DNA from 3 places in the Kitasatospora sp. NPDC056327 genome. Region 1 is predicted to be linked to each of the others. Evidence: riboswitches for the same ligand, from Rfam matches in the RefSeq annotation. Region 1 holds a riboswitch; each other region holds the start of a gene.
What was found. A riboswitch is a leader RNA that binds a small molecule or an ion and turns the genes downstream of it on or off. The one in region 1 is predicted to bind cobalamin.
Positions count from the first base shown of each region.

Region 2: it holds a riboswitch for cobalamin, as region 1 does, so the genes downstream of both, ACFCX4_RS20695 (cobalamin biosynthesis protein) here and ACFCX4_RS04690 (prenyltransferase/squalene oxidase repeat-containing protein) in region 1, are expected to answer to the same signal.
Region 3: it holds a riboswitch for cobalamin, as region 1 does, so the genes downstream of both, ACFCX4_RS18330 (FecCD family ABC transporter permease) here and ACFCX4_RS04690 (prenyltransferase/squalene oxidase repeat-containing protein) in region 1, are expected to answer to the same signal.

Region 1 covers NZ_JBHJRC010000017.1:36,244-41,877, forward strand. Annotated here, with positions in the region: gene ACFCX4_RS04670 (acyl-CoA dehydrogenase family protein) at 1-1,024, shown strand, start outside; gene ACFCX4_RS04675 (enoyl-CoA hydratase/isomerase family protein) at 1,024-2,097, shown strand; gene mmsB (3-hydroxyisobutyrate dehydrogenase) at 2,094-2,978, shown strand; gene ACFCX4_RS04685 (enoyl-CoA hydratase) at 2,975-3,751, shown strand; cobalamin riboswitch at 3,920-4,049, shown strand; gene ACFCX4_RS04690 (prenyltransferase/squalene oxidase repeat-containing protein) at 4,147-5,220, shown strand; gene ACFCX4_RS04695 (flagellar hook-length control protein FliK) at 5,250-5,634, shown strand, end outside.
Region 2 covers NZ_JBHJRC010000140.1:1,983-7,616, reverse strand. Annotated here, with positions in the region: gene ACFCX4_RS20705 (putative cobaltochelatase) at 1-1,716, opposite strand, end outside; gene ACFCX4_RS20700 (cobyric acid synthase) at 1,713-3,227, opposite strand; gene ACFCX4_RS20695 (cobalamin biosynthesis protein) at 3,224-4,192, opposite strand; cobalamin riboswitch at 4,273-4,484, opposite strand; gene ACFCX4_RS20690 (alpha/beta hydrolase family protein) at 4,662-5,634, shown strand, end outside.
Region 3 covers NZ_JBHJRC010000112.1:9,616-15,249, reverse strand. Annotated here, with positions in the region: gene ACFCX4_RS18335 (ABC transporter ATP-binding protein) at 1-294, opposite strand, end outside; gene ACFCX4_RS18330 (FecCD family ABC transporter permease) at 318-1,406, opposite strand; cobalamin riboswitch at 1,506-1,644, opposite strand; gene sodN (superoxide dismutase, Ni) at 1,724-2,119, opposite strand; gene sodX (nickel-type superoxide dismutase maturation protease) at 2,301-2,756, shown strand; gene ACFCX4_RS18315 (CGNR zinc finger domain-containing protein) at 2,785-3,372, opposite strand; gene ACFCX4_RS18310 (amino acid ABC transporter ATP-binding protein) at 3,509-4,261, opposite strand; gene ACFCX4_RS18305 (amino acid ABC transporter permease) at 4,300-5,277, opposite strand; gene ACFCX4_RS18300 (ABC transporter substrate-binding protein) at 5,310-5,634, opposite strand, start outside.

The DNA of each region.
Region 1 (5,634 bases):
CGTGCTGCGCAAGGCCGCCGACCTCGGCCTGGGCGGCGTCTACGTCCGGGAGGACGCCGGCGGATCAGAACTCACCCGGCTGGACGGGGTGGTGGCCTTCGAGGCGCTCGCCACCGGCTGCCCCTCGATCGCCGCCTACCTGTCGATCCACAACATGGTCGCCTGGATGGTCGACCGCTACGGCACCGACGGGCAGCGCCGCCGCTGGCTGCCGGGGCTCTGCGCGGCCGAGCAACTGGGCAGCTACTGCCTCACAGAGCCGGGGGCCGGCTCGGACGCCGCCGCGCTGAGCACCCGGGCCCGGCGCGACGGGGACCACTACGTCCTGGACGGGGTCAAGCAGTTCATCTCCGGCGCGGGCACCTCCCGGGTCTACCTGGTCATGGCCCGCACCGGCGGCCCGGGACCGCGGGGCATCTCCGCCTTCCTGCTGGACCGGGAGGACCCCGGGCTGTCCTTCGGCCCGAACGAGCGGAAGATGGGCTGGAACGCCCAGCCCACCCGCCAGGTGGTCCTGGACGGCGTCCGGCTGCCCGCCGACCGCCTCCTCGGCACGGAGGGGGAGGGCTTCCGGATCGCCATGAGCGGACTCAACGGCGGCCGGCTCGGCATCGCCGCCTGCTCGCTGGGCGGGGCCCAGAGCGCGCTGGAACGCACCATGACCTTCCTCGCCGAGCGGGAGGCGTTCGGCACCCGGCTGCTCCACGCCCAGGCGCTCCAGTTCCGGCTGGCCGACATGGCCACCGAACTGGAGGCCGCCCGGGCCCTGGTCCGGCGGGCCGCCGACGCCCTGGACCGCGGCGACGCCCGCGCGCCGCAGCTGTGCGCGATGGCCAAGCGCCACGCCACCGACACCGGCTTCGAGGTCGCCGACTCCGCGCTCCAACTGCACGGCGGCTACGGCTACCTGGCGGAGTACGGCATCGAGAAGATCGTCCGCGACCTGCGGGTGCACCAGATCCTGGAAGGGACCAACGAGATCATGCGCGTCATCGTGGCCCGCGGCCTGACCGGAGCCGCGTGATGGGGAACAGCGCCACCGACCAGGTCCTGGTCCACCGCGAGGGCCGGGCCGGACTGATCGTCCTCAACCGGCCGTCGGCCCTGAACGCCCTGACCCACGCCATGGTGGGGCGGATCGCGCAGGCCCTGGACACCTGGGAGCACGACGACCGGGTCGCCACCGTCGTCATCACCGGAGCCGGCGACCGGGCCTTCTGCGCCGGGGGCGACATCGTCGCCATCCACCGGGCCGCCACCGGCGGCGACCCGGCCGCCGTCGAGGAGTTCTGGCGCGACGAGTACCGGCTCAACGCCCGGATCGCCCGCTACCCCAAGCCCTACGTCGCGGTGATGGACGGCATCGTGATGGGCGGCGGGGTCGGCGTCTCCGCCCACGGCAGCGTCCGGATCGTCACCGGGCGCACCCGGGTCGCGATGCCGGAGACGGGCATCGGCTTCGTCCCCGACGTCGGCGGAACCTATCTGCTCGCCCTGGCGCCCGGCGAACTCGGCACCCATCTCGCCCTCACGGCAGGATCGGCCGGTGCGGCGGACGCCCTGCTCTGCGGCCTCGCCGACCACTTCGTCCCCGCCGAGCGCCTTCCCGCCCTGCTCGACGACCTGGCCGAATCGAGTGTCCACGACGCCCTCGCCCGGCACGTCGCGCCGGCGCCGCCCGGCGTGCTGGCCCGGCAGCGCGAGTGGATCGACGACTGCTACGCGGCCGACAGCGTCGAGGAGATCCTCGGCCGGCTCGGCGACAGCGGCGAGCCCGAGGCCAGGAAGGCCGCCGACCGGATCGGGGCCAACGCGCCGACCGCGGTCAAGGCCACCCTCGCCGCCCTCCGGCGGGCCCGTGCCCTCGGGCCGCTGGAGGCCGTGCTGGACCAGGAGTACCGGAGCTCCTGCGCGGCGCTGGCGACCCCGGACCTCGCCGAGGGGATCCGGGCCCAGGTGATCGACAAGGACCGCACTCCGCACTGGAACCCCGCCACCCTGGACGCCGTCGGACCCGCCGCGGTGGCCCGCTGGTTCGCCCCGCTGGGCGAGCGCGAACTCGGCCTCGCCGACCTCACCCCCCTGGAGCGCTGGTGACCCTCACCGTCGGATTCGTCGGACTCGGCAACATGGGCGGCCCGATGGCCGCCAACCTCGTCGGGGCCGGGCACACCGTCACGGGGTACGACCTCGTGCCGGAGGCCGTCGACCGGGCGGCCGGGTACGGCGTCCGCACCGCCGCCACGGCCGCCGGGGCCGCCGCGGACGCGGACGTGGTGTTCACCATGCTGCCGAGCGGGCGCCATGTCCTGGAGGTCTACCGGGAGCTGGTCACCGTCACCCGGGGCGCGCTGTTCGTGGACTGCTCGACCGTCGCGGTCGGGGACGCGCGCGTCGCCGCCGACCTGGCCCGGACCGCCGGGCACCGGGCCGTCGACGCGCCGGTGTCGGGCGGCGTGACCGGGGCCGGGGCCGCCGCCCTGACCTTCATGGTCGGCGCGGAGGACGCGGACTTCGCCGCGGTCGAGCCGGTCCTCGCCGCGATGGGCCGCAAGGTGGTCCACTGCGGCGCCTCCGGTGCCGGGCAGGCCGCGAAGATCTGCAACAACCTGATCCTCGGGATCTCGATGATCGCGGTCGGTGAGGCGTTCGTCCTCGGCGAGAGCCTCGGTCTGAGCCACCAGGCGCTCTTCGACGTCGCCTCCACCGCCTCCGGTCAGTGCTGGGCCCTCACCAGCAACTGTCCCGTCCCCGGGCCCGTCCCGACCAGCCCCGCCAACCGGGACTACGCGGCGGGCTTCGCGGCCGCCCTGATGGCCAAGGACCTCGGCCTCGCCGCCGACGCCGCCACCGCGCACGCGGTCCCCGCGGAACTCGGCAGCAGGGCGGCGGAGCTGTACGCGCAGTTTGCTGCCGGAGGGGGCGCGGGCCTGGACTTCTCGGCGATCGTCACCACTCTCAGGGAGGCCCGCGCGTGAGCGACCACGAAACGATCCTGGTGGCGCGTGCGGGCCGGGTCGGCCTGATCACGCTCAACCGGCCGGAGGCGCTCAACGCGCTCAACACCCGGCTGATGAACGAGGTCGTGGCCGCGGCCACCGCGTTCGACCGGGACCCGGAGATCGGCGCCCTGGTCGTCACCGGCTCGGAGAGGGCCTTCGCGGCCGGCGCGGACATCAAGGAGATGCGCTCGCTGGAGTTCGTCGACGCCTACCTCGGCGACTGGTTCGCCGCCTGGGACGAGCTCGGCCGGATCCGTAAGCCGGTGGTCGCCGCGGTCGCGGGCTACGCGCTCGGCGGCGGCTGCGAGCTGGCGATGCTCTGCGACATCCTGCTCGCCGCCGACACCGCGAAGTTCGGCCAGCCGGAGATCAGGCTCGGCGTGATCCCGGGCATCGGCGGCTCGCAGCGGCTGACCCGGGCGGTCGGCAAGGCCAAGGCCATGGAGCTCTGTCTGACCGGCCGGACGATGGGCGCCGAGGAGGCCGAGCGGGCCGGCCTGGTCTCCCGGATCGTGCCCGCCGACCGGCTCCTCGCCGAGGCGCTGGCCACGGCGGAGAAGGTCGCCGCGATGTCCACCCCGGCGGCGATCATGCTGAAGGAGAGCGTCGACCGCGCCTTCGAGACCACCCTCGCCGAGGGCGTCCGCTTCGAACGCCGCCTCTTCCACGCGGCGTTCGCCACCGCCGACCAGAAGGAGGGCATGGCCGCCTTCGCCGAGAAGCGCCCGCCCGAGTTCAGGCACCGCTGAGACCCGGCCCCCCGGCCGGAGGGACGGCCGGAGGGACGGCCGGGGGGACATCCGGGGGGCATCCGGGACCGGCCCGGTGCCCCCCGGAGACCGGTCGTCGACGACCTGACCGGGCGCCCCGCGATCGGGCGCTCCGACCCCTTGACCTCTCGTTTCACGCCTCGCCATGATGGACCGTCATGTTCTGACTCCGCCGTCGGGGGAAGCCGGTCCGAATCCGGCGCTGACCCGCAACGGTAGGCCGTCGACCCCGTGTCGGAGGCGAGCCCGAGTACCCGTCGGCGGAGGTGTGTCCACTCCTCCCGTCGTGGTCTGCGGGCCGGAGCTCCGAGGGCTGCTCCGGCACACGGCGGCGCTCCTCCGGGCCCCTGCGTCCAGGCCCGGAAAGGCTCCTCATGGCCCCGCTCCGCCGCACCCTCGGACTTCTCGCGACACCCGCCCTGGCGTTCGCCACCGCACTCCCGGCCGCCACCGCCGCGCACGCCACGCCGGCCACCGGCTCGTCGTCCACGATCCGCCCCGACGCCGCCGCGGCCGGCTGGCTCGCCCGTCAGCTCGTCGACGGCGACCACTTCGAGTCCGTCTTCGACGACACCGCCTACCCGGACCAGGGCCTGACCATCGACGCGGTACTGGCCTTCGCCGCCGCCCGCAGCTCGGACGGGGCCGCCGCCCGGGCGACCGCCTGGCTGGCCGAGCCCGGCGTCCTCGCCGGCTACCTCGGTGACGGCACCACCGAGGCCTACGCCGGCGCCACCGCCAAGCTGCTGCTCGCCGCCGAGGTGCGCGGCGAGGACCCGACCGCCTTCGGCGGCGTCGACCTGCCCGCCCGGCTCCGCTCGCTCCGGACCCCGAGCGGCCGGTTCTCCGACCGCTCCCAGTGGGGCGACTACAGCAACGCCTTCGGCCAGTCGCTCGCCCTGATCGCCCTCCACCGCACCCCCGGCGGTGCCCCGGCCGCCGCCGTCGACTTCCTGGCCGGCAGCCAGTGCGCCGACGGCGGCTTCCCGGTCTCCTTCGGCCAGGCCACCTGCACCGCCGACGCGGACGCCACCGCGCTCGCCGTCCAGGCCCTCGCCGCCACCGGACGCCCCGCCAAGGCGGCCTCCGGGCTCGGCTGGCTGACCGCCCACCAGAACGCCGACGGCGGCTTCGCGGCCGCCGGGGCCACCACCTCCAACGCCAACACCACCGGCCTCGCGACCCAGGCGCTGCTCTCCAACGCCCGCTTCGGCGCCGGACTCAAGGGCTGGAGCCGGCTGGTCAAGTTCCAGCAGCGCTGCGACGCCGACCCGGCCGTGCGCGGCGCGATCGCCTACGACGCCTCCGGCTTCAACCCCGGCACCGGCACCCGGGCCACCGCGCAGGCCGTCCTCGGCCTGGCCGGCACCCCGCTGGCCACCCTCTCCGCGGCCGGCGCCCGTCCCGACGCGCCCACCCTCGCCTGCCCCGCGCCCGCGGGCCACTGACGACCCACGACCAGCAGAGGAGAGACCAGATGACCGACACCCCGGCCCGCCCGGCCCGCCGCACGCTCGGCTCGATCGCCGCCGCGGCGGCCCTCACCGCCGGCCTGCTCGGCGTCTCCGCCGTCCAGGCCCCGCAGGCCCGGGCCGCCGCCTGCGCCGGCACCAGCGGCGTCACCGTCGTGGTCGACTTCACGGCGGTCGGCGGCGGCATCCAGACCGGCTGTGCGCCCGGCGACCCGGCCAGCGGACTCGCCGCGCTCACCGGAGCCGGCTTCCCGTACACCTTCCACCCGCGCTACCCCGGCTTCGTCTGCACCATCAACGCCCTGCCGACGACGTGCACCAACCCCACCGGCAGCGCCTACTGGTCGTACTGGCACGCCCAGCACGGCGGCCCCTGGTCGTACAGCAGCC
Region 2 (5,634 bases), on a different contig from region 1:
CGGCAGCGCCAGCTCGGCCGAGGAGCCCCGGAAGGTGATCATGCCGATCTTGTCGCGGCGCTGGTAGGCGTCCATCAGCAGCGAGAGCACCGCGCCCTTGACGGCGGTCATCCGCTGCCGGGCGGCCATCGAACCGGAGGCGTCCACGACGAACAGCACCAGGTTGGACTCCCGGCCCTGGCGCACCTGCTCGCGGAAGTCGTCCTTGTGCAGCACCAGGGCCCGCGAGTCGCGGCCGCGGGCCACCTGGTGCGGCGCGGCGGCGCGCAGGGTGGCGCTCAGGTGCAGCCGGGCGAGCCGGCCGCGCGGACGGCGGGCCCGGACGGTGTGGCCGCCGTCGGTCTCGGCGGGGGAGCGCCGGCCCTGGGCGCCCCGCCCGGTGCCGTCCACCGCGAACAGCCGGGTCCGGTACGGGTCGCCGGCCGCGACCGGCGCCGTCTCGCGCCCGGGGGAGGGGTGCTGGGCCGGCACCGGCTGCGGAGCGGCCTCCCCGGCCCCGCCGGAGTCCGCGGGCTCCTCGGGGCCGGTCGCCCCGGCCTCCGGCGCCTCCGGGCCGGCGGACGGCTCGGGCGCGCCGCCACCGGGGCCGTCGGGACCGCCGTCCTGCGGGCCGTCGCCGTCGGGACCGTCCGGACCGCCCTCCGGGTCCGGGTCCTCCTCGGGCCCGGAGCCCTCCGCGGCCTCCGCCGGCTCCGGCTCCTGCCGGGCCTGCTCCTCCAGCACCCGGTCCAGCTGCTCCTCGTCCAGCCCCGGCGCGTCGAAGGGGTTGCGCCGGCGGCGGTGCGGCAGCGCCAGCTGGGCGGCCTTGCGGACGTCCTCGGCCTGCACCTCGGTGCGCCCCGCCCAGGCGGCCAGCGCCACGGCGGTGCGCGCCATCACGATGTCCGCGCGCAGTCCGTCCACCTCGAACGCCGCGCAGACGGCGGTGATCTGGCGCAGCGCCGTGTCGGTCAGCTCCACCGCGGGCAGCAGCTCCCGCGCGGCGGTGATCCGGGCCGCGAGGGCCAGCTCCTCCGCGGCGAACCGGGCGGCGAACGCGTCCGGGCCGGCGTCGTAGGCGAGGCGGCGGCGCACCACCTCGGCGCGCTCGGCCGGCTCCCGGGTGGCGGCGATCTCCACCGTCAGGCCGAACCGGTCGAGCAGCTGCGGCCGCAGCTCGCCCTCCTCCGGGTTCATCGTGCCGACCAGCAGGAAGCGCGCCGCGTGCCGCACCGACACGCCCTCGCGCTCCACGTAGGAGCGGCCCATCGCGGCGGCGTCCAGCAGCAGGTCCACCACGTGGTCCTGCAGCAGGTTCACCTCGTCGATGTAGAGCACGCCCCGGTGCGCCCGGGCGAGCAGCCCCGGCTCGTAGGCCTTGACGCCCTCGGCGAGCGCCCGCTCCAGGTCCAGCGAGCCGACGATCCGGTCCTCGGAGACGCCGACCGGCAGCTCGACGAGTTGGGCGGGGCGTTCGGCGGACGCCGCGCCGGCGTGCGCGCCGTCCGGGCACTGCGGGTCCGGGGCGGCCGGGTCGCAGGCGAAGCGGCAGCCGTCGACGGTCGCGATGGACGGCAGCAGGCCGGCCAGCGCCCGCACCATGGTCGACTTGGCGGTGCCCTTCTCTCCGCGCACCAGCACGCCGCCGACCGCCGGGGAGACCGCGTTCAGCAGCAGGCCGAGCCGCAGGTCGGACATGCCGACGATCGCGGTGAACGGGTAACGGACGTCACTCATGCAGGCTCTCCAGGGGCTCCGGGCGGCAGGAACGGCAGCGATCCGGCCGCCGGCACCCCGCCCTCGATCAGCTTCCACAGCGCGTCGGTGTCCGCGTGCTCCTCGATCAGTTCGCCCAGCCGGTCCAGCCGGGCCTCCCGCGCCGCCGCGAACGAGGTGTCCGGCGCGGGCACGAACGCGCGGCCGGCCGCCGTGGCGACCTCGCGCAGCAGGGCGCGCCGGAAGCCGTCGTTCTCCAGCGCGCCGTGCCAGGTGGTGCCCCACACCGAGCCCGCCCGGCAGCCGTCCAGGAACGCCTCGCCGCCCTCGGCGGTGACGATCCCGTGGTGGATCTCGTAGCCCTCGACGCGCTCCCCGTAGGCCTCGCCGACGGGCCGGCCGAGCACCTTCTCCGCGCCGAACCGCACGTGCGCCGGCAGCAGCCCGAGGCCGTCCACCGCGCCCGCCCGCGACTCGACGCCGTCCACGATCGACCGGGCCAGCATCTGGTAGCCGCCGCAGACGCCGAGCACCGGCAGCCCGGCCGCCGCCCGCGCCCGCAGCACCGGCTCCAGGCCGCGCTCGCGCAGCCAGGCCAGGTCCGCGACGGTGGCCCGGGTGCCGGGCAGCACGACGAGGTCGGCGTCGGCCAGCTCCTCGGGCCGGGTCGCCCAGCGCACCAGCACGCCGGGCTCCTGGGAGAGCGCGTCCAGGTCGGTGAAGTTGGACAGCCGGGGGAAGCGCAGCACGGCCACCCGCAGCACGTCCGCGCCGTACGGGCCGCGTGCGGCGGTCCGGTCGACGACGGTCGACAGGTCCAGCGAGTCCTCGGCGTCCAGCCACAGGTCCGCCAGCATCGGCAGGGTGCCGAGCACCGGACGGCCGGTCAGCCCGAGCAGCATCTCCAGGCCGGGGGCCAGCAGCCGGGCGTCGCCGCGGAACTTGTTGACGAACCAGCCGGCCACGTGCCGCTGGTCCTCCGCCGACAGCAGCGCCAGCGTCCCGTACATGGCCGCGAACACGCCGCCGCGGTCGATGTCCCCGACCACGACGACCGGCAGCCCCGCCGCGGTGGCCAGGCCCATGTTGGCGATGTCCCGGTCGCGCAGGTTGATCTCGGCGGGGGAGCCCGCGCCCTCGCAGACCACCACGTCGAAGCGGCCGCGCAGGTCCGCCAGGCACTCCAGGGCGCGCTCCAGCAGCACCGGCTTGCGCTCGCGGTAGTCCAGCGCGCCGACCTCGGCGACCGGCCGGCCCAGCAGCACCACCTGGCTGCGGCCGTCCGCGCCGGGCTTGAGCAGCACCGGGTTCATCGCGGCCTCCGGCTCCACCCGGGCGGCCTGCGCCTGCATCGCCTGCGCGCGGCCGATCTCCGCACCGTCGGCGGTGACGAAGGAGTTCAGCGACATGTTCTGCGCCTTGAACGGCGCGACCGCGACGCCCTGCCGGGCCAGCCAGCGGCAGATGCCGGCGGTCACCACGCTCTTCCCGGCGTCCGAGGTCGTCCCGGCGACCAGCAGTGCCCCGCTCATGTCCTGCCCCTTCTCCCGCCCAGCGCCGCCCGGAGCAGCAGGTGCCCGGCGACGGTCGTACCCAGGGCCAGCGCGCTCACCCGCCGGGAGAGCACGCAGGCCCGCTCGATGTCGTCCACCCCGACGGGGCGCAGCTCCCCGCCCAGCACCGGCCGGTGCTCGACGCGCTCGCCGTACCGCAGCGTGCCGCCCAGGCGCACGCCCACCGCGCCCGCGAAGGCCGACTCGGCCTGACCGGCGTTCGGGCTCGGGTGCGCGGAGCCGTCGCGCCGCCAGACCCGCCAGGCGGTGCGCGGCTCGGGCGCGGCGGCGACCGCCAGCAGCGCGGTCAGCCGCGCGCCCGGCCAGCCCGCCACGTCGTCCAGCCGGGCCGAGGCCCAGCCGAACCGGGCGTGGCGGGGCGAGCGGTGACCGACCATCGCGTCCAGGGTGTTCACGGCGCGGAAGGCCAGCAGACCGGGGGTGCCCGCCAGGCCGCCCCAGACCAGGGCGTTGACCACGGCGTCGGCGGTGTTCTCGGCGACCGACTCGACGACCGCGCGGGCCAGCTGCTGCTCGTCCAGCGCGCTCGGGTCGCGCCCGCACAGGTGCGGCAGCCGCTCCCGGGCCGCCGTGAGGTCCCCGGCGGTCAGTGAGCGGCCGACGGTGCGGGCCTCCCGGGTCAGCGAGGTGCCGCCGAGTACCGTCCAGGTCGCGGCGGCGGCGAGTGCGGCCCGGCCGAGCGGACGGCGGGTCAGCAGCCGGTCGGCGGCGAGCGCGCCGGCCGCGACCGTACCCACGCAGAGCGCGGTGTAGGCGGTGCCGGCGCCGCGGTGGTCGCGCCAGAGGAGGCGTTCGAGGCGGCCGGCGGCGGTGCCGAAGGCGGCCACCGGGTGGCCGCGGCGCGGATCGCCGAACCGGGCGTCGGCCAGGTAGCCGGCGACGGCGCCCGCGCCGAAGACGGCGGCCCGGGTCAGCGGGCGCACGTCGGCAGCGGGCGGGGGAGGGGCCGGCCGGGCGGGGCAGCCTGCATGGCGTGCGTGTCCTCACTCAGGGTCCGCGCCCTGGATCGACGAACCGGGGGCGAGAGTCTCCTGGCTTCCGGGTCGGACGCGCTCCCGGGCCTTCCAGCGGCTTCTGACGGCGCGCCGTGGCTTCTTCCGGTCGTGCTCCCCGGTGACAGTGGCGGGACCGCGCCGGACTCGCACCGGCTTCCTCTGCATGCCTCCGTATTGGCTGAAGGATCCCATCACGGGCCCGAACCGGGAGTCAACCGAGGTCACGGAGGGGTTGGTCACAGCCTCCGGCGGCCCGCCGGGGCGGTGTGACCTTCGTCCCGGAACAACCCGTACGGCCGTGTCCTGCTGGCCGCGGCCCGCCGCCGCGAGTGGACTGGGCTGAGCAGTGGGTTCCAGACACCGAGGGGTCCCGGCACCGAGCCATCGGGGAGCGAGTATGCGTTGGGGAATCGCGGCCACCGCGGCGGCCGCCGCCGTCGGCACCGGGGCGGCCGTCCTGGTGATCGGCCGCCGGGCGTCCGAGCGGATGGTCCGTCCGGCGGCGGGCGTCCGGGAGCGGACCGGCCCGGTGCTGGTCCAGAGCCTCGGCGCGGGCCGGGTCACGCTCACCCGCGGTCCGGAGAGCGAGCGCCCGGGCCGCTGGGCCGTCGAGTGGGGCGAGGACGGCCACGCGGTCGTCGAGGAGGTGCTGCACGCCGACGAGCGGGGCGTCACCCGCCGCCTGGTCCGCGCCGACCACGGCACCCTCACCCCCGGCACCGAGGTCCGTCTCTCCCCCCGGGTGTACCTCGGGGACCCGTCCGCGGCGCTGGGCCTGCCGTTCGCCGACACCGCCGTGGAGGGCGAGCTGGGCGCGATGCCCGCCTGGCGGCTGGCCGGCAAGCGCGGCACCTGGGTGATCCTGGTGCACGGCCCGGACGACGACCGCCGGCAGGCCCTCCCGGTGCTGCCCGAACTGCGGAGGCTGGAGCTGCCCGCGCTCGTGGTGACCTACCGGGGCGACGCGGGGGCGCCCGCCTCCCCGGACGGTCTCGGCCACTTCGGCGAGACGGAGTGGCGCGACGTCGAGGCGGCGGTCCGGACCGCCCTGGACGCCGGCGCGGGCCGGGTCGTGCTGTACGGCTGGTCGCTGGGCGCCACGATGGCCCTGCAGACCGCCGCCCGCTCGGACCTCTCCCCCGCGATCAGCAGCCTGGTGCTGGACTCGCCGGTGCTGGACTGGCCGGCCACCGCCCGCCGGGACGCCGCCCGGGCGGGCTTCCGCGGCGCCGCCGCCGAACTCGGCGCACTCGCCGCCCAGGGCCGCACCGGGGTGGATCTGGCCGACTTCGCCCGCCTCGCCGAGGGCACCGACCTGCGGGTGCCGACCCTGGTGCTGCACGGCCCGGACGATCCGGTGGCCCCGTTCG
Region 3 (5,634 bases), on a different contig from region 1:
GGCGACCACCTCGGCCACCGTGAAGTCGAACTCGGCGGAGTGCTCCTGCGGCAGCGCGGCCACCCGCCGGGCGGCCTCGCGCGGGGCGAGCGCGTGCAGGTCCTCGCCGTCCAGCAGGACGGCGCCGGCGGCGGGCCGCAGGGCCCGGTAGACGCAGCGCAGCAGGGTGGACTTGCCGCTGCCGTTGGGGCCGATCAGGCCGACCACCCGACCGGCGGGGGCGCTCAGGGTGACGTCGTGGACCAGCCGGACACCGGCGAGGTCGACGCAGACGCCGTCGACGGCGAGGTCCAGGCCGGGCACGGGGCTCGTGGCGCTCACCGGCCGCCTCCGAAGGCGTAGCCGCGACGGCGCATCAGCAGCAGGAAGCAGGGCACCCCGAGGGCCGCGGTGACCACGCCGACCGGGAGTTCGGCGGGCGCCAGCAGGGTGCGGGAGACGATGTCCACCCAGACCAGCAGCAGGGCCCCGGCGAGCGGAGCGACCAGCAGCACCCGGCGGTGGCCGGCGCCGACCAGCATCCGCACCAGGTGCGGGACCATCAGTCCGACGAAGCCGATCGCCCCGCTGACCGCGACCACGGTGCCGGTGACGGCCGCGGTCACCACGAACAGTTCGCGGCGCAGCCGGTCCGGGTCCACGCCGAGCGAGGCGGCCGTCTCGTCGCCCATCGCCAGCGCGTCCAGCCGGCCGGCCGAGCAGGCCAGGTGCACCAGGCCGGCCAGCACGGTGGCGGCGGCGATCGGCACCGAGCCCCAGGTGGCGCCGCCGAGGCTGCCGAGCAGCCACATCATCGCGGAGCGGGCGGCCTCGCCGCGGGCGGCGGCGAAGACCATCAGCGCGGTGACGGCGGAGAAGCCGTAGGACATCGCGGTGCCGGTGAGCACCAGCCGCAGCGGGGTGAGGCCGTGCGCGGTCCGGGCGGTCAGGTAGACCAGCACCATGGCGAGCAGGGCGGCGGCGAACGCGGAGGCGGAGAGCGCCCAGACGCCGAACGATGCGAAGGCGCCGAGCATCAGCACGGCGTTGGCGCCGACCGAGGCGCCGGAGGAGATGCCGAGCACGAACGGGTCGGCGAGCGCGTTGCGGACCATCGCCTGGACGGCGACCCCGGTGGCGGCCAGTCCGGCGCCGACCACGGCGGCCAGGACGGCGCGGGGCAGCCGGATCTCCCAGACGATCGCGTAGGCGGCGGCCTCGTCGGCCTCCAGCCGGCCGCCCGTCAGACCGGCGGCCAGCAGCCGCAGCACCCGGCCCGGGGCCAGTCCGGAGGAGCCCACCGCGACGGCGCAGACCAGCGAGAGCAGCAGGGCGGCGGCGAGGGCGGCGGCCAGCGCCGCGGCGGGTGTTCGGCGCGGGCCCGGCGGGGCCGCGGCGGTGGCCGGTGCGGTCGCGGTGCTGCTCACTGTGGCGCGCCTTGCCTCGGGCCGGGCGGGGCGCGGGGCGGCGTGCCCGGGCGCGGTCGTGCCGGGGCGCGATCCCCTCGCAGTCCACGGCGAGTTGTCGGGAGGTCGGCGTCCCCGGGCGATCGGGCTCACGGGCGCGGGGCACCGTTTACCGTTGCGGGTCAGCGCCGGAATCGCACCGGCTTCCCCCTGGGAACGCCCTGGCAGCATAACAAGCACTCGGGTCAGGCAACCCTTACCGCAGCGTTTGTGGCCGGGGACACACGAACGCCCCCGTCCGGCGCGGACGGGGGCGTTCGCAGGGGAGCGAGCGGGGATCAGCCCTGCTTGGTCTCCCAGAAGATCTTGTCGACCTCGGCGACGAGGTCCAGCAGCGCCTGGCCGGTGGCCGGGTCGGTGGACGCCTTGGCGGCCGAGGCGGCCTTCAGGGTGTCGTTGACCAGCTGGTGCAGCTGCGGGTACTTCTCGAAGTGCGGGGCCTTGAAGTAGTCGCTCCACAGCACCGAGATGTGGTGCTTGACGGCCTCGGCGCGCTGCTCCTTGATGATGACGGCGCGGGCCCGGAAGTGCGGGTCCTCGTTGGCCTGGTACTTCTCCTGGGTGGCCTTCACGGACTCGGCCTCGATGCGGGCCTGGGCCGGGTCGTACACGCCGCAGGGCAGGTCGCAGTGGGCGTGGGCGGTGGCGCGCGGTGCAAACAGACGAGAGAACATGGGAGTCCTTCCTTAGATCGTCTTCCCGCGCCCGAGATTACCCTTCGGGCCCGGCGGTTTCTCGGCCGGGCGGTGGGCCTAGGGCAAAAGGCCGAGCCGGAACCGGGTGAATCCGGACACCGGCGGGTGACGGACCGTGCGGCAGACTGGTGTGCGACAGCGGGCGCCCGGAGGAGGAGTCGTGGCACGGAGCGCGGAACCGGTGGAGGACCCCCCGGCGGGCGGCGCGCCGTTCGGGCTGATCGACGTGGCGGGGGACTCGATGGTGCCGACGCTGCGCGACGGGGACCGGCTGCTGGTCCGCTACGGCGCGCGGATCCGGCCCGGCGCGGTGGTGGTGTTCCGTCACCCGTTCCAGCAGAACCTGCTGGTGGTCAAGCGTGCCGACGGCCGCAGGCCGAAGGGCTGGTGGCTGCTCTCCGACAACCGGCCGGTCGACAGCGACAGCCGCAGCTACGGCGCGGTCCCGGACGAACTCGTGCTCGGCCGGGTGCTGCTGCGGCTGCGCCCCCGCCCGGTCTGGCTCGCGCCGGGCCGGCGGCTGGAACGGCTGCTGCTCGCCGCCCCGCTGGCCCGGATCCCCGGGCTCGCCCGACGCCTGGGCGTCTGGGTCCGCCCGGAGGAGCTGACGCCCTAGGGCCCGGCAGTGATCCACAAGAGACGCCCTAGCCCTGCCCGGCGGCGGCCGCCGCGGCCTCCTGGCGCTTGCGGGCGCGGTAGGCGGCGACGTTGGCGCGGGTCGCGCAGCGGTCCGAGCAGTACCGGCGGGAGCGGTTGGTCGAGGTGTCCAGGTAGGAGTTGCGGCAGGGGGCGGCCTGGCAGATGCCGAGCCGGTCGGCGCCGAGTTCGGTCAGGTGGACGGCGAGGCCCATGCAGGCGACGGCGCTGAAGTGGGCCGTGGCGGTGGGGGAGTTGTCGGCGAGGTGCAGGTGCCAGCGGGGCCGGCCGGCCTCGTCCAGGTAGTCGTGCCCGGAGACCAGGGGGCTCACCGGAAACTCCATCAGCAGGCTGTTCAGCAGGTCGACGCTGCGCACCTCCTCGCCGTCGGCGGCGGCCTCGAAGACCCCGCGCAGCCGGGTGCGGACGGCCCGCAGCCGGGGCAGGTCCGACTCGTCGGCGAGGTCGCGGGCCCGGGAGGAGTCCGAGAACAGGGCGCGCACCGCGTCCACCGACGTCAGTGCGTCGGTGCCGCGCTCGGGTTCCTCGGTGTTCACCAGCCGGACGGCCAGATCGGCGTACGAGGCGAGCTCCACGGTGGTCCTTCCAGAGATCGGTAACGGGCTGACTGGCTCTAGCCTATTACCCGGAGAGCCGAAGCGGGAAAGCGGCGGCGCCCGGCAGGATTCGGCCTGCCGGGCGCCGGGGAGCGCGCGCTCGGAGCGCGTCGGCTCAGAGCACCTTGGAGAGGAACGCCCGGGTGCGCTCGTGCTGCGGGTCGGTGAGGACCTCGCGGGGGTTGCCGGACTCGACGACCACGCCGCCGTCCATGAACACCAGTGCGTCGCCGACCTCGCGGGCGAAGCCCATCTCGTGGGTGACCACGATCATGGTCATCCCCTCCTCGGCCAGCCCGCGCATGACGTCCAGGACGTCGCCGACCAGCTCGGGGTCGAGCGCCGAGGTCGGCTCGTCGAAGAGCATCAGCTTGGGCTTCATGGCCAGCGCCCGGGCGATGGCCACCCGCTGCTGCTGGCCGCCGGAGAGCTGGGACGGGTAGCTGCCGGCCTTGTCGGCCAGGCCGACCCGCTCCAGCAGGGCCATCCCGCGCTCCTTGGCGGAGGACCTGCTCTCGCCCTTGACCTGCACCGGCGCCTCGATGACGTTCTCGATGGCGGTCATGTGCGGGAAGAGGTTGAAGCGCTGGAACACCATGCCGATGTCACGGCGCTTGAGCGCGACCTCGCTGTCCTTGAGCTCGTACAGCCTGGTGCCCTGCCGCCGGTAGCCGACCAGTTCGCCGTCGACGGACAGCAGCCCGCCGTTGATCTTCTCCAGGTGGTTGATGCACCGCAGGAAGGTCGACTTGCCGGAGCCGGACGGGCCGATCAGGCAGAACACCTCGTTGCGCCGGACCTCCAGGTCGATGCCCCTGAGCACCTCGACCGGTCCGTAGGACTTGCGGACGCCCTCGGCCCGGACCATCGGGTGGCCGGCGTCGGCCGGCGGCTTGTTCAGGTCGGTCATTGGTGGGTGCCTCCCTCGATCCCCGGAACGACGTCGTGCCCGGTCTTCGGGGCCGGCCTGCCGCCGATCAGCAGTCGCAGCCGCTGGAGCGGGGTGGGCGGCAGCGTCCGGCTGGTGCCCCGGGCGTAGTACCGCTCGACGTAGTACTGGCCGATGGTGAGGACGGAGGTCAGGAACAGGTACCAGAGGCTGACGGTGATCAGCAGCGGAATGGTCTGGAAGGTGCGCGAGTAGATGTTCTGCCCGGCCCGGAAGAGCTCCTCCAGCGCGATGACCGAGACCAGCGAGGTGGTCTTGAGCATCGAGATGGTCTCGTTGCCGGTGGGCGGGATGATCACGCGCATGGCCTGCGGCAGGACGATCCGGCGCATGGTCGTGAAGCGGCTCATGCCGAGCGCGTGCGAGGCCTCGGTCTGTCCCTCGTCGACCGACTGGATGCCGCCGCGGACGATCTCCGCCATGTAGGCGGCCTCGTTGAGGCCGAGGCCGAGCAGCGCGGCGGTGAAGACCGGGATCAGGGTGTTGGTCGAGCCGGACCAGAACTCCGGGCCGAACGGGACGCCGATCGACAGCTTCGGCCACAGGGCGCCCAGGAAGTTCCAGAACACCAGCTGGACCAGCACGGGGGTACCGCGGAAGACCCAGATGTAGAACCAGGCGGTGCCGGACAGCAGCGGGTTGGGCGACAGCCGCATCACCGCGAGGACGATGCCGCCGACCACGCCCATCACCATCGAGAGCGCGGTGAGCTCCAGGGTGACGCCGAGACCGTGCAGGATGCTGGAATCGAAGAGGTAGGTGTTGACGACGTCCCACTGGAAGGCGGGATTGAAGATCAGGGCGTGGAGCAGCATCGCGGCGAACACCACGATGACGACGGCTCCGGCCCACCGTCCGGGGTGGCGCACCGGGACGGCCCTGATGGACTCGGGCCGTGCCGGCGACACCTTCTTCCCCTGATCGGAATGGTTCACAGTGGCCTCGGGTGAAGAAGAGTGACGAGGGGTCAGCTGGTGGCGCCGTTGATGACGGACTTGTCGATGGCGCCGGCCTCGACGCCCCACTTCTCCAGGACCTTCTTGTAGCTGCCGTCGGCCATCATGGACTGGACGGCGCCCTGGACGGCCGGGGCGAGCGCGGAGCCCTTGGCCAGCACGACGCCGTACGGGGCCTTGCCCTCGACGTCGCCGAGCTGCTCCAGCTGGCCGTTGGTCTGCTTGATGGCGTAGTCGACGACCGGGGAGTCGGCGAGCATGACCTGGTCGCGGCCGGAGACCATGGCGGTGGTGACGTCGGTCTGCAGGTCGAACTTGTCGCCGTCGTTGGGCACG